Regions from separate parts of the Paenibacillus sp. BAC0078 genome, predicted to be linked through region 1. Evidence: predicted binding sites of a transcription regulator. Region 1 holds the regulator's gene; the other holds the start of a gene.
What was found. Region 1 encodes NrdR, which represses ribonucleotide reductase genes. Its sites were predicted from a motif close to AACACNATATATNGTGTT; they were not measured.

Region 1 (7,981 bases):
GCCGCATAATAAATGGACCCGGAGTAATTTACCCAGCCAGTAACCGGATCGGCACCGGATACTGTTACGGTCTCTCCTGTATAAGCCTTAAAGTTTATAGGATTTGCAGAAGTTCCGGAAGTATTAAGCGTTACTGTTTCCCGGTATGTACCCCCTCGTATGATACAGGTATCTCCAGCTGTCATGGTATCTGCTGCCTTTTGTATGGTTTTCCATGGATTTGAAAGTGTACCGGTTCCAGTGATGTCATTCCCCGTCGTAGAAACATAATATACGGAAGCTGCCTTTACAGTTTCCCCACCCAAATTAAAAGCAAATAAATTAATCAGCATAATCACAACTAAAAACCTACTGCCTTTTCTCCTATCCACAACCTACCTCCTGTAATGAATTGTATTTTAGATACGGCTTCTACGCATGGGCTTAAGTTCACTACTAAGTATGTTCTGAGATTAAAACCTATGTATATATAAGCCCTAGTTATTTTATCGACTTATAACAGCTTAAGATTTATGATTCTTACGGCGATACACTATACACTTATTGATTTTTTTGACAAAGCCACGATAAACGCATGAGTACTATATTGGAATAATTGAGGATATCCTGAATATTGTTCTGTTAGCTACATTGGCAAATGCAGATGTATGGGAAGAAATGGAGGATTTTTCAAGGAATAATGAAGAATAGCTTCGCCGTTGCATTTAGATAAAAATGGAACTATTTCAATATTTATTGTCCACGCCAAACAGCCCGTCCTTTGAACGGACAGGCCTGCAATAACCTCCATGCTCCCTGATTCTGCCGCGCTATCCCTTCAAACCGACGGTGCGAAGCAGCGGCAAGAAAAGCTCGTCGATAATTTCCCGAATCGTTTCCGGAGATACCGTCTCGTTGGACAAAAATATCTCATGGCGCATCAGATCGACGGGCATAGCCATTATCCGGGTAGAAATCCGATCCATACTAAGCTCTCCCCGAGCCTCCGCACGACCGAGAATGGTCTTCATCGTATGGCTGGAGCGGCCTTTGGGAAAGAGAGTCGCAGATAGCGGGCGATCGTCCAACTCAACCAACAGGCTGCGAATGGTGTCGCTTCCGATCCTCTCCACATTGCGGTTCATATTTGCTAGAGCATCCAGCAGGTCCTGGCGCAGCTCTCCTGTATTGGGAATTTCGTCCTCTGGAGTGGGAATTCGCGACTGTATGGCGCCGAGCACCAGCTCGGTCTTGTTGGCATACCGCCGGTACAGAACCGGCTTGCTCGTATTCGCCCGCGCGGCGACACTTTCCATCGTGAGCCTCGGAAATCCGACCGCCGCGAGTTCCTCCCACACGGCTTGATGAATGGCCGCTTCCAATTGATGTCCTCTGCGACGAATGTCGCTTTTTGCTTCTTCCCGGGTTTTCTCGCTCATCGTCGTCCTCCATCAATAAAAAACCTTGCGTTTCTTATTCGTTTATTATACCATAGTATGCAAATAAGAAACTAATGGTATCTTATTAAATGTTCAAGGAGTGGTTTGTATGAAATCGCAACAAGATTCTCAAGAGCCAGCATCGTTCATGAGCCCCACCCTCGTGCGGATGATGGCAGCTCTTCTGATCGGAACACTCGCCCCATTGTTCGACACCACTATTACCAATGTAGCCATTCATACGCTGGGAGAAGCCCTTCATGCTTCCGTATCCGGCATCCAATGGGTCATGACCAGCTATCTGCTGGCGCTGGGAATAGTCATCCCCGTGACCGGCTGGGGTATGGACCGATTCGGCGGAAAACGGATATGGATGGCCGCACTGGCAATATTCCTGGCCGGCTCCGTGCTGTGCAGCCTGGCGTGGAATCTGGGCAGCCTAGTCGTATTCCGCGCTATCCAAGGGATCGGAGGCGGTCTGATGATGCCGGTCATGCAGACGATGCTCGTTCGCGCCGTCGGCTCCCAAAAACTCGGCAAGGTGATGGCGGTCGCCGGTCTGCCTGCCCTAATCGGGCCGATTCTCGGTCCGGTACTGGGCGGGCTCATCGTCGACAAGCTGGATTGGCGCTGGATCTTCTATGTGAACATTCCGATCTGCCTCATCGCGCTGGTGCTGGCCTGGCGCTGGCTGCCGAAGGATACGGCGTCCGGGCAGTCCGCACATCTAGATGGTATCGGCCTTATGCTGCTTTCTCCCTCTCTGGTGTTTATCATCTACGGGTTGACTCAGGTAGGGACACATCACGGATTTGGATACTCTGCCGTGCTAATCCCATTGCTTGGGGGAGTAGCCCTGCTCTCCGCCTTCGTCGTCTATGCCCTCAGAATTGCCGAGGTGCCGATCATTGATCTCAGGTTGTTCCGGGTAGGCTCGTTCACCGCCTCTTCCTTGCTGCTCTTCCTATCCGGGCTGTCCACCTATGGCGGCATGCTGCTCTTACCTATGTATTATCAGCAGGTTCGCGGCGAAAGCATTCTTGCTTCCGGACTGCTGCTTGTACCGCAAGGCGTGGGCATGCTGCTCACCCGGGCATGGGCTGGCAAGCTGACCGACCAAATCGGCCCGCGTCCGGTAGTCATAGCTGGCATGCTGCTCACTGCGCTCGGTACGCTGCCGTTTACGCTGGCGGGCACCGAGACCAGTCTGTATATGCTCGGCTTCGCCCTCGTTGTCCGGGGAGCTGGCCTCGGGGCGGTGTTTCTTCCAGTGCTCGCCGCCTCCTATCAAGGCTTGAGCCCCGAGCAGATCAGCCATTCCAGCAGCGCTACCCGAATCATTCAACAGGTGGGCGGCGCATTCGGCGCGTCCGTCTTGGCCGTCATCCTGGAGAATCAGTTGGTCGCTCCACTGACCGCCGCAACCACCGCCCAGGCGTACGACCACACCTTCCTCTGGTCGCTCGGCTTCACTTTGGTCGGATTGATACCCGCAGCCCTGCTACCAGCCGTAAAACGGACCACTGCAAGCCGGGCTGGTTGATACAAGCCAGCTTGGGCATTTGTTGTTAAAACAACGAAAAACTCAGTCCTTCACTTATTCGTGGGACTGAGTTTTGGCCGGCTACGGACGAAACGCTGCACTGCGCGATTACTGAATCCGATTCACAACCACACGAAACAAGACAGTAAGTCCCCGACCTCTCACATCACCGTCCATACCTTTGGCATACGGCGGTTCATATTTGGACGTCGTTTTATTTGAACCGCTGGGCTTGCCTTGAAGGCATAATGGTTAGTTCCGGAATGCTGACATGCTCAGGCTGCTCCAATACATAGAGTGCTGCCTCTGCAACATCATCGGGATGTAACGGCAGGACTTTCAAAGCAAACGCGCGTATTTCATCCTCGGAATAACCGGCTACCTGAGAAAATTCCGTTGCCACCGCCCCGGGCTGAATCGTCGTAACGCGAATCCCCTGATCGATTGTTTCCAAACGTAATGCAGACGCTATAGCGTTAACGCCGTATTTGGTAGCGCTGTAGGGACCTCCTCCGGCAATCACTTCCTTGCCGGCAATGGAGGAGATGATGATGACATCTCCCTTGCCCTGACCCAGCATTGGCGGAAGCCCGTAGTGCAGCGTCAACATTAGACCGTGTACATTCGTCCTGTACAGCTCCTCCCATCTTTCCAGATCCACTTCTACCAAAGGACTTCGATACCCGAATCCTGCATTGGCAACTATAATATCAAGACGGCCCCAGCGGTTAATCGTTTCATTGACCACACGCTGTACTTCTTCAGCCTTTTGAATATCAGCAGGTACCGCCATAACCTCGGACAATCCCTCTTGATGCAATTCCTTAACCAGCTCATCCAATCGATCCCGTCGACGTGCCACTACAGTCACATGGGCGCCGCGCTTTACCAGTTTCCTGGCGATCGATGCCCCGATTCCGCTGCTAGCGCCTGTCACCAAGGCCACTTTGCCGGTCAGACTCTCCTTCTCATTCCAAGATAGCTCCAAATCATCCAGATTCATTTCGCACCCTCCCAGATTCCAACCTTATTTTGTTAAAAGCACACGTAAACGCCCTTGCTGCCTCCAGGTGCCGTTCCTAGATATAAATATCCGTTATGGCTTGCAGCTGTAGTTACGCCATACAGTTTGCCTTCCAGATCATACCAGCTTCCGATAAGCTCTCCCTGCGGACTGAACTCCGGAGCAAGCCCATGCTTCGCTGGTGCGGCTTGCGCCTCCAATGTCATTTTTGAGAGATTTTAGATTTGGACTACGATTTTACCAAAGTATTGCTTTCCTTCAGCCAAGAGCGCGAATGCTTCTCCAATTCGGTCTAGAGGGAATACACGGTCGATAACGGGATGTAAACGATTATGGGCAATCGCTCGATTCATCTTTTCAAAATGATCCCGGTTGCCGACTTGACTGCCGCGAACCGTTGCGGCTTTATGCAAGATGCTGGAGACATCGTATTCCGGAATGGTCAAGCCCGATAAGAACCCGACCATACTTACGGTCCCACCAGTGCGAAGTGCATTTATGGATTTCCCTATCGTTGCCGCTCCTCCAACATCCAGAACATGGTCAACGCCGCCAGTCAGCTCTAACGCTGCCTTATCCCAATCAGGAACCTCCGAATAGTTGATCGTTTGCCATGCGCCAAGAGCTTTTGCTCGTTCCAGCTTGTCGTTGCTGCTCGACGTGATGATGACTCGTGCTCCGGTCATAAGCGAGAATTGAAGCCCGAAGATGGAGACACCGCCTGTTCCTTGCAGCAGCACAGTATCTCCTGCTTGCAAACCACCGTATTCGATTAACATGCTCCATGCGGTTAATGCCGCGATCGGCAGGGTGGAGGCCTCCTCATAAGTGAGGTGATCGGGAATAGGGACGACTCCGTCTTCATGTAGAACGACATACTCGGCCGCTACTCCATTCAACGGACCTCCCAGACTTTCTTCTAACACCCCTGGTCTTGGGTTGCCGCCAATGAAGCCCTGTTGAAAATTACCTGCTACTCGTTGTCCAACCTGAAACCTAGTTACTCCTGGGCCAATGGCTACAACTTCTCCCGCTCCGTCTGATAATGGAATGAAGGGGAAATTGACTTCGATCGGCATTAATCCGCCGAGGACCACTAGATCCCGATAATTGAGAGAAGCTGCCCTCATGCGGATCAGCACCTCCTTAGGGCCTGGCGTTGGTTTGTCGAGTTCCGTTATGGTTAATTCCTCAAAGCCGAAGCCGTTTGTCAGTTGTATAGCTTTCATCGTATTGTCCTCCCTGTAAGATCAGATTGATTACCCAGATTCTTATTACTGCTGCTGTATCCTTCACGCGGACGAAGCATGCTTCCAACAAGCCAAAGATTTTGCTTTCGTGTAATGAACGCGATAACTGCGCCTTTAGATAATTCTGTACACCCGGAACGACATACACTTTCCTTTCTTCTACGCGCGAAGTGCAACCTCTACGACTCTTTCTGGTGTGTCTTTATTTCCGGCGGAGGCTTCTTCCGCTTCGGGCGACGAGTACCAGATGGCTGCCTTGTTTGGCCAGTTGTCTCGCCAATTGCTCTCCAATATCGGAAGAAGCTCCCGTGACGAGCGCCTATTTCCCCTTATTTGTCATAGTGCTGCTCCCCTTTTCGATACTATGTTGTAATCCAGAAACACTGTTACCCATTGCTCAGAAGTAATTTTCGATTCTTATGAAAGTTAAGTCCTTCGCATTTACGGAAACAGTGTTTCTGGTAGGTATCATTGTACCCACTCCATTTTAGAAAGTCAATATGATCTTTGAGCCTAACTGATGTTCGGAGGCGCTTTCGCAGATTTCAAACCAGACGAGGAAAGCATGCGCAGTACTGTAACGGCCATGAGGCAATTATTGACCGTGATCAGTAACGCGCAAGAGCAAGGGCTAATTCCCGGCCAATGCTACTACTTTCTCTAAACCTTTGCCTCGGATGCCCCGCCTTCAAAGCCGATCCTACTGTTATACGCCTATCTCAGAGCGAACCCGTAGCAATCTGAAGACAGCACAAAGACCGCCTTATGGATTGCAAGCTATCTATCATAAGGCGGTCTGTACACGCTTACAAGTAATGTTTGCCTACAACACGGTCACTGGCGCGCCTCCGCTAAAAAGGACCTCGTCATCAAGCGTCATTAAAGTAAATCAGAATAATATCCACTACACACCGCAGTCCACATGTGCAATGATTGTAGAAAAAACTAGTCCATCACAAAAAAAGAAACAGCATCTCTGCCGTTTCTTTTTTTGTGATGGACTCTCAGGGACTCGAACCCTGGACCAATTGATTAAGAGTCAACTGCTCTACCAACTGAGCTAAGAGTCCATATGATGTTGTGGTGGAGCCAAGGGGGATCGAACCCCTGACCTCATCGCTGCCAGCGATGCGCTCTCCCAGCTGAGCTATGGCCCCATAGTGCGCTTAACAACTACACTATGTAAGCAAAACTGATTTATGCTGTAAAACCGTATCGCTTTCGTCATTTATTTATTTCGTAGGCGACTTTTATATAGTATAAAATTTCGCGCCACATGTCAACACTTTTGTGAAAAAAGTTTACTCCCCGGAAAGGGTCTCAGCATCGTCATATCGGTTTCGTTGTGCGCGTCCGCTCAAATTGGCCTAATTGACGGCTGAGTCCCGGTTGCATTTCAGCCCTCTAAGCATCACCGCAGTACGGAAAGGCTTACAATCCCTCGAGCTCCCCGTCGTTTTTGGACAGCAGGCTCTTCAGTTCCTTCATGAACATGTTGATGTCCTTAAACTGACGATAGACGGAGGCAAAGCGGACGTAAGCAACTTCATCTACAGGATAGAGCTGCTCCATAACAAGCTCGCCGATCTGGCGGCTCTCCACTTCGGCTAGAGCGATGCCGCGCAGGGATTTCTCTGCCTCAGAGACAATGGACTCCAGGCGTTCGACGGAAACGGGGCGCTTCTCGCAGGCGCGGATCAGGCCGCGGAGGATTTTGTCGCGGCTGAATTCCTCGCGGCTGCCGTCTTTTTTGATCACAATCAGCGGCGTTTCTTCAATCATCTCAAAGGTGGTAAAGCGCCGGCTGCACAGCTCGCATTCACGCCTGCGGCGGATTGACTTATTCTCGTTGGCCGGACGCGAATCAAGCACTTTGGTATTGGTGTGATCACAGTAAGGACATTTCATAAGCTTATCACTTCCTTTTGTTATATTGATGCCATTTTCTGATTTCCATAAAACACCGTTTATTTGATGTTATGAAGTTGCCCTGTCCAGCACATAATACTGTTACCAACCGATAGGAGGTGAACAGCAATGGCCCAAAGCAGCTCCAATAACCTGGTAGCTCCAAATGCACGCGGTGCCTTGGATCAACTTAAATACGAAGTTGCCCAAGAGCTCGGTATCACGCTCTCCCCAGATGGATACCAAGGCAATAAAACTTCTTACGAAAACGGTTCGATCGGTGGTTACATCACTAAACGTCTTGTAACTCTGGCTGAACAATCTCTGGCAGGTCAATTCAAATAACCTGTCCCTATAAGCTTGCCTAAGAAGTATTAATCGGCTACATGCCGCTTAATACTTCTTTTTAGTAATTAAAGAGCACCAAGCGGCCTAGAACTCGTTATATATCTCCGTGTACTGCTCGTAATAATAAATTACGCGCTGCACATAATGGCGGGTCTCGCCAAACGGGATGTCCTTCACCGACGCCTCCGTACCGTCCCATGCTCCCTCATCCAGCCAGCGCTGCACTTTGCCCGGGCCTGCGTTGTAAGCAGCGATGACCGCAGTACGGTTGCCGTCAAACTGACGGGACAGCAAAGACAAATACCACGTCCCCAGCTCAATGTTAGCCGAGGGCTCTTCCTTCAGCCGCTCCATGGACACATCGGGAAGCTTGGCCTTTTCAAGCGCCCATTTGGCGGTATCCGGCATCAACTGCATAAGGCCAATTGCGCCTTTTTTGGACTCGCGGCCGGTTTTGTAATTCGTCTCCACCCGGATAATCGCCGCTACC
Region 2 (7,981 bases), 250 kb from region 1:
GTAAAATACATTACGGAGAAGGTAGTTGTCTATATGGAGGACCCGCGGGCCAGCCGGGAACGCAGGAAGGCCCGGAAGCAGCCGTGGGCAGAGAAATGGTTCGGCATGCTCCCGCTTAGCTGGTCCATCTGGCGCAGTCAGCGGACGCACAGCAACAAGAAATAGCTTCACGAAACAGCAAACAGCCTTCCCAGAGCCGTTAACACGGCAGTCCAGGAAGGCTGTTTGCATGTATGCATATATGTGGTGAGCTATTCCCGATTGGAACGGTCTGTCTTTGCTACAGTGGTGCTGGGGGCTGAACTGCCGGAAGACGGCACCTTGTGGAAAGTCCCATTCTCCAGCAGAGCCGCAAGAGGGAGATAACGCCTGCCCTCCGGCCCGGAAAGGGCGTACACGATAGCTGGGCGGCGGCCTTCGTCCTTGCTGCCGGAGGAGGTTAACTGCCAGCTCTGATAGCCCGTTACCATAAAAGGCGCACCTAGGGTGTCATTGCGGCCGGCAGCTTGGAAGGCAAGACTGCCGCTTGCAGCCAGCAAAGCTGCAATGCTGTCTCCGCTCACGGACTTCAGTGACGGTGCTGTGAGCCACAACAGGTCTGCATACGGATCATCCTGGCCTCCGCTCCGGTAAGCCGGAAGGGGTGAACGGCCTGTATCCAGGCTGGATAGAGATGAGGCTCCATCAAGCGTTCTCTTAAGGACCGCTTCCGCCTGGCTAGGGCTCCACGGCATAACCTGCAATACTGAAGCGTTGATATATAGTGTTGACTGGTCCATTGTTATTTTCCACAGCGGCAGCAGCGGAGCGTAGAGCGCTGTTAATTCAAGTTTTCCGGAATAATCGGATGGGATAAGTTCCTGCTGCACCAGAAACTGGCGCAGATCTTGCAGACTGTAAGGGAGACCGTAGCTTCCGGCCCCGTATTCGCTGAGCATATAACCGCCCTGTTCCGTTGCGGAGATGACGAGATACCCAATCCTCTGTTCCCCGTTCACCACATTAACCAGCCAGCTATGTGTCCCCGGACCCAAGGGGAAATATTCGGTTCCGGCATCTGCCCAGGCTGTAAAGGGAGCATCGGCTGAGAGCTTGCGGATGATGCGGCGGGTAAAGTCCTGCAGGGATTCAGGTGAAGGAACGGACTTCAGCGTGAGCAGGGGCAAATGATCCTTGGATACCGCCTGTGTGACCGTAACCTTGCTTCCGGTAGCGGCCAGCGCCGGAGGGAAAGCTGAGACAGCCGAGAATCCGACCAGTCCAAGACACAGACAGAGGACGAGACGCACACGCCGTCCGAAAATGTCCTTCTGCCTTGCTGTTATCTTCATGTGATCGCTCACCTTTCTTAATAATAGTACTGATGCTTATTGTAGAGGACAAGCCCTGAAAAGGCTGTTGCTTGCTGTCCGCCGCGGTGCGGGAAATTCACTGTTTTTTTGCCTGCTTTTAGCGAGCAGGGTCGCATCTTATGTGCTCCGCAGATGGAACAGGCCGTAGGTTACGGCAGAAACTGCAATTTGCGGTTCGTACTGCCAGGTTGTCTCTTTGCGGCGGCGGTTGTACTGCTCCTCTATAGCCAGCCGTTTCCCCTCATCCTGCTCCTTGAGCAGCTCCGCGTAGTAAATGTCCACAATCCCCAGCTCCAGCTCCAGCCGTTCGCGGGCTTCCTCGGCCCAGGTGTAGTCCATTAGCGCCAGCTTCGAGGTCAGATAGCCCTCCAGCCTCTCTGCTCCGGCAGCAACTGTCAGCTCCGAGGGCTGAATGTGAACATTCTCGGGCAGGCGGGGCGTCAGCTCCCGTGAGGCCAGCCTGGCTTCAAAGTCAGGGACAATCAGGCCGGTGGTGAGTGAGACACCGATATAATGCAGCTCCTCACGCTTCAGATCGCAGGTCATCTCCACCTTGTAGCAGACGCCGAGCCACGGCTCGTAGGCTGCCGAGAACAAGGTCAGCCGCTGCCTGCGCCCCGGGTCCTCGAAGAGCTGCAGGCATTTGCCCTCCTCCCGGGCTGCAGCCCAGATTTGCCGCAGCCGCTTGCTGCCATAAATGACATCCTCGCGCCTGATCATGCCCGGACCGATCCGCGGCAGCGCCGGAACGTTCCCGAAGTAACGGGCGAGGATGCTGTCCTGCGGATCAGTCGCACCCCCTGGCGGAGCCGCACCCCCTGGCGGAGCCGCGCCTGCTGGCGGCGCGCCGCCAGTCACACTGCCGCCAGGCACACCGCCGGCGGCCAGGCTGTCGTACTTCTCCGGCTCGAAGACGAACGTGAACGACAGCGTCTCAGGCTCTACGCCTGTACGCTCCACGAACCCCCAATAATAGGGCCGTTCGGTGAGCATCCGGTCAGCGCCCGGCGAGAGCTTCACCGTCACATGCAGCGGCGACGCTTCGATAATCGAGCATTCCGTCGCCTCCAGATAATCCATGACCTGCTTGCGTATCTCCTGCACAGATAGGCTCATAGCGCAGCTCCGCCCTCCTTCTGAATGCTGTGGGTCAGCTCGCTGAGCGATTCGCCGATGTGGTCCAGCCCGCTGCGCAGCTCCTCGTCACTTCGGGCTTCGAGCATGATTTTGTACAGGCTTTTCTCCAGAGACTCCTTCTTCTCGAAACGCTCCAGAATCACATCCAGCCCGCCGATGACCATCTCGAACATGTTGATCTTCTCATGCAGCAGGTGGAGGATATGCTCTTCAATCGTGCCTTCCGTCGAGAGGTTGTAGATCACCACATCGTTTTCCTGGCCCAGACGGTGCACCCGGCCAATCCGCTGCTCGACCCGCATCGGGTTCCAGGGCAGATCGAAATTGATCATATGGTGGCAGAACTGCAGGTTGATTCCCTCGCCGCCCGCTTCGGTTGCAATCATCACCTGGGCGCGTCCCCGGAAGAGGTCCATCATCCAATCCTTTTTACCCCGGTTCATCCCGCCGGAATAGGTGACGGACTGCAGTCCGTGCTCACGGAAATACTGCAGCAGGTATTCCTGAGTGGCCCGGTATTCGGTAAAAACGATCACCTTTTCGTTCATTTCACGAATCAGCTCCATCGTTTTTGCAGCTTTGGTATTTGTCTTGACCGTGCGGATGCTCTGCAGCAGGCCCATCATCTTGTCACGCTTCGGAGAATCTTCGGGAAGCTTCTTAATAAGGTTGACCAGGGTCACGAATACGGCATCCCGGCTACTGCAGACCTCGCGCTGAAGCGTAACCAGGGAAAGCATGCTGCTGAGATTGCCGCCCGCTTCCTCATATTGGTCTTTGACAAAGGCGGTAACGCCGTCATATAATACTTTCTCCTCGGGTGAGAGCGTGAGCGGAATATTGCGCACCTTGCGCTTCGTGAAGCTGACCGGACCTTCGCCGCGCCGGTTGCGGATCATAACCTTAGATAGCTCATCCCGGAGCTGGACCTCGTTCTTCGGCTGGCGTTTGTCAACCACGAAATTGGCGGCAAAATCCCCCTGATTCCCGAGCTGGCCCGGCTTCAGCAGCGTGATCAGATTGAACAGCTCGCCGAGGTCGTTCTGCACGGGAGTAGCGGTGAGCAGCAGGCAGTATTTTTTGCGGAGCTGCTGAACGAATTGGTAGTTGGTCGATTTCTTGTTCTTAAGCTTATGGGCCTCGTCGATAATCAGCATGTCATACTCATTGCTTAGCAGAGTTTCCTTATGCGGATCACGTTTGGCAGTATCCATGGAGGCGACCACAATGTCGTTGTCCCAGGAATACGCTTTTTTTTGTGCAACGGCGGAAATGCCGAACTTGGTATTTAGCTCCCGCACCCATTGCAGCACAAGGGAGGCAGGAACTAGGATCAGCACCTTGGTCACCAGCCCGCGCACCAGATATTCCTTGAGCACCAGCCCGGCTTCGATGGTTTTGCCAAGGCCGACCTCGTCGGCCAGAATGGCGCGGCCCGACATTTGGAACAGCACCTTATGTGCGGTATCAAGCTGGTGGGGGAGCGGGGATAACCCGGACAGATGCTTCATGCACTGCAGCTCATCAAAGCTGGTGACCAGAGCAGAGGCTTCGCCTTGAACGGCCAGCCGGGATAAACGCCAGTCTCCCCAAGGTCCCCCCTTGTCCAGCCTTGACTCTAAGTCATGCAGCCAGTTTCGTTCAAAAGACAGAGGAACAGGCAGCAGCGGGGCAGTAGGGATGCCTTCCTGCGGCAAGGAATTGCGGAATAATTGCGTCATGTAGCAGTCTCCTCCGGCGCTTGTTTCATATCGAAATACGTAGGAGTAGTATGCTCGTAAAAGAGAGAATTCATAACCTGCTATTTTCGGCCCCATGCTGTAAAATAACGAGCAAGAGGGAGTAAATGTGCCATCTTTTGCCGATATTTCGCCGAGATGCAGCATTTTTCGAAAAAGACCTTCCACACAATATGTGGTATAGTTGAAAAGCTGACTGACACAATATATTGTTACAAATGCTTGAAAACTTTGATTATACCGGGCATTTTCCGGTTGTTTTTTATTGACATTGAATACTTCAAGCGTACAAGGCAGCCAGCCTGTATTTCTTGAAAAGGAATTACATATCACAATACCGGGAGGTTTTTCTATTGAGTACAGAGGAACGCAAACAGCGTCTTGAAGGATTGAGCGAGAAAATATTTCTGGACCGCTACGCCTGGAAGGATGCCGACAGCAACAATGCGAAGGTTGGCGATGTGGTGCTTGTGCTGACGAAGGACGATCCTAAGTTTCCTACCAAGGAAGTAGGGGAGATCGTTGCACGCAGCGGCCGTACGGTTACGGTGAAGACACGCAGCGGAGAGCTTGTAGAATCGGATGTAGAAAAGCTGACGCTTAACATAGAGAAGACACCGGAGGAAATGTGGGACCGTCTCGCTTCCGCTATGGCTTCGGTAGAGAAAACACCTGAGCTTCAGGAAGAATGGACAGGCAAATTCCGTTCGATTCTCGATGACTGGAAGCTCGTTCCGGGCGGACGGATCGCCGCAGGCGCCGGGGCGAGTGAAGAACTGACCCTGTTCAACTGCTATGTCGTGCCTTCGCCAAAAGACAGCCGGGGCGGCATCATGCAAACCCTCTCGGAAATGACTGAGATCATGGCCCGCGGCGGCGGTGTCGGGATCAACCTGTCCTCGCTGCGTCCGCGCCGTGCCATCGTCAGAGGCGTCAACGGCTCGTCCAGCGGTTCTGTATCCTGGGGCGGACTGTTCAGCTACACCACCGGACTGATTGAGCAGGGCGGAAGCCGCCGTGGTGCGCTAATGCTGATGATCAATGACTGGCATCCCGATGTCGTCGATTTCATCACCGTGAAGCAGACGATGGGCCAGGTAACGAACGCCAACCTGTCGGTATGCGTAAGCAATTCTTTTATGAAGGCTGTGAAGGAGGATCTGGACTGGGAGCTGGTATTCCCGGATACCACAGACCCTGATTACGATACAGTGTGGGACGGAGACCTGGATAAATGGAAGGCGGCTGGCCGCGCAGTTATTCCGTACCGGACAGTCAAAGCCCGCGATGTCTGGCATACAATTATTGAATCGGCCTGGAAATCGGCTGAGCCGGGCGTTGTGTTCATGGAATACTACAATCAAATGTCCAATAGCTGGTACTTCAATCCGATCATCTGCACGAATCCATGCGGTGAGCAGGGGCTGCCGGGCTGGGGCGTGTGTAACCTGTCTGCCATCAACCTCTCCAAATTCTACGATGCAGAGAATCATGATGTGGATTGGGCCGATCTTGCCACAACCACCCGTTATTCCGTGCGGTTCCTGGACAATGTTATCGACAAGACACCTTACCACTTCCCGGAAAATGAAGCCAATCAGCGCAAGGAGCGCCGCGTAGGTCTCGGGACAATGGGCCTGGCCGAGCTGATGATCAAGCTGAACATCCGTTATGGCAGCCCGGAATCGCTGGAGTTCCTGGACAAGCTGTACGGCTTCATGGCCCGCGAAGCATATCTGGCTTCCTCTGAAATTGCCGGGGAGAAGGGCTCCTTCCAGGCGTTTGACACCGAGAAATACCTGCTGAGCGGATTCATGAAAAATATCGCCGAAACCTACCCTGAGGTGGGCGAATCTATCCGCAAGCACGGCATGCGCAACGTTACCGTTATTACCCAGGCGCCTACAGGCAGCACGGGTACAATGGTCGGCACATCGACCGGCATCGAGCCTTATTTTGCCTTCAAATATTTCCGTCAGAGCCGTCTTGGCTACGATGAGCAGTTCGTGCCGATTGCCCAGGAATGGCTGGAGGCCCATCCGGGTCAAGAGCTTCCCGAGTATTTCGTTACTTCAATGGATCTGTCCGCCAAGGATCATATTCGTGTGCAGGCTGCGATCCAGCGCTGGGTGGACAGCTCAATTTCCAAGACCGCGAACTGCCCGTCCGACTTCACCGTCGAAGAGACGGCAGAGCTGTACGAAATGGCCTTCGATCTGGGCTGCAAAGGCGTAACGATTTACCGTGACGGCAGCCGCGATGTACAGGTGCTCGAAACGTCGAAGAAGGAAGACAAGAAAGACGCTGCAGCAGCGGAAGCCGCAGCTCCGGTTGCTGAGCCTGCTGCTCCTGCTGTAACAGCAAGCGCGACAGCTCCTGCACCGCAAGCCATTGCCGCAGGCAGTGCAGACAAACAATACAAAAAACGCCCGCAGGTGCTGCGCGGCGCTACCTATAAGATCAATACACCATTCGGCATGGCGTATATCACCATCAATGATCTTGACGGCATTCCGGCCGAGATCTTCCTGAATGTCGGCAAGGCCGGCTCCGACGTCTTCGCTATGGCGGAAGCACTGGGCCGTGTCTGCTCGCTGTTCCTCCGCTACGGTGACCACGGCGAGAAGGTTGAGCTGCTGATCAAGCATCTCAAGGGCATCGGCGGCTCCGGCGCCATCGGCTTCGGCGCGAACCGCGTCGAGTCCATCGCCGACGCGGTGGCGAAGGCCCTCGAAACCCATGTGCAGAACAATGCACATGACGACCATGTGGCCGCTCCAATCGCGGCCACCCTGGAACTGGATTTGGGTGAGGCGCTGAGCGCCGAGCTGAAATCCAGCATCTCTGGCGCAGCGTCCACCGGCGACAGCCACGGCGGCCATGACGCTCACAGTCACGCCACCGCCTCCCGCGACCTCTGCCCATCCTGCGGCAGCGCCTCGCTGGTCAACATCGAAGGCTGCAAGACCTGCAGCAATTGCGGGTATAGCCGGTGCGGGTAAATAGTGATGGGAATGAATCAGTATAGTTGAGTGTGAGGGATCAAAGAAGCTGCAAAAATGACCACAAGTGATGATAATAGTGGCTCACAGAATGTGCTAATTTTAAAACTATTCATTTATTTGCATTAATATTCATTTAAGAATTAATATGCAAAATATTGTATGTATATTAGTTGTTTGTTGTGCCTGATCTATTTTTTGTTTTTTCGTTACCCCCAAATAAGAATTTGGATTGTCACAGCCTGAGCCTTTAATGGTTCAGGCTGCTTTTTTATTTTAAGACAATAGAGAAAATAAAGTATTTGACTGAAACATAAAGTATTAAGACTAAGGAAATAAAGTTGTAGACTGAAGCGGCTCCGAAATGGATAACTGCGTTTGAAAACCATCGCTGAACGTCGCTCCAATCCGATCGGTTTGAAGCCTTGTCCTGCCGCACTTGACCTGGCTTCTGACCCTTTCTTTTGCTCTTGTTCTTGTTTTAAATGTCTGCTCTTTCGGAATGGCTTATCATTTCAAACTTCTTGCTTTTTTTGAACGACTTCGGCAAAGAAGGAAAATCAGGTCAATGGGACCTATGGCCACTTTGCCGCAGCTCTTGGCAGCTTAGTGGCCATCGTTCGCTTGGTCCGTCCTTCTGAACGAGCCGGGGGATCCCAAATGTATCTTTTTATGAAGGACTAGAAAATAGTGGATATAGTATATTAATGATGATCAACTTTTAGTGGCTCTCCAGTTCTTTTATTCGTAT

Region 2: ACX1DY_RS05780 (adenosylcobalamin-dependent ribonucleoside-diphosphate reductase) is a predicted target of NrdR. The motif match lies at 4,427-4,444, and genes of this name have one in related genera.

Annotation. Positions count from the first base shown of each region.
Region 1 is NZ_JBTLRW010000002.1:245,487-253,467, reverse strand. It holds gene ACX1DY_RS04605 (right-handed parallel beta-helix repeat-containing protein) at 1-332, opposite strand, end outside; gene ACX1DY_RS04600 (TetR/AcrR family transcriptional regulator) at 810-1,418, opposite strand; gene ACX1DY_RS04595 (MDR family MFS transporter) at 1,528-2,961, shown strand; gene ACX1DY_RS04590 (SDR family oxidoreductase) at 3,176-3,964, opposite strand; gene ACX1DY_RS04585 (hypothetical protein) at 3,997-4,191, opposite strand; gene ACX1DY_RS04580 (zinc-dependent alcohol dehydrogenase family protein) at 4,204-5,214, opposite strand; gene ACX1DY_RS04575 (hypothetical protein) at 5,438-5,515, opposite strand; tRNA gene ACX1DY_RS04570 (tRNA-Lys) at 6,233-6,305, opposite strand; tRNA gene ACX1DY_RS04565 (tRNA-Ala) at 6,317-6,392, opposite strand; gene nrdR (transcriptional regulator NrdR) at 6,667-7,143, opposite strand; gene ACX1DY_RS04555 (small, acid-soluble spore protein, alpha/beta type) at 7,273-7,488, shown strand; gene ACX1DY_RS04550 (lytic transglycosylase domain-containing protein) at 7,576-7,981, opposite strand, start outside.
Region 2 is NZ_JBTLRW010000002.1:494,887-502,867, forward strand. It holds gene ACX1DY_RS05760 (YqzE family protein) at 1-165, shown strand, start outside; gene ACX1DY_RS05765 (hypothetical protein) at 252-1,331, opposite strand; gene ACX1DY_RS05770 (YqhG family protein) at 1,470-2,468, opposite strand; gene ACX1DY_RS05775 (DEAD/DEAH box helicase) at 2,465-4,210, opposite strand; gene ACX1DY_RS05780 (adenosylcobalamin-dependent ribonucleoside-diphosphate reductase) at 4,582-7,230, shown strand; gene ACX1DY_RS05785 (hypothetical protein) at 7,952-7,981, opposite strand, start outside.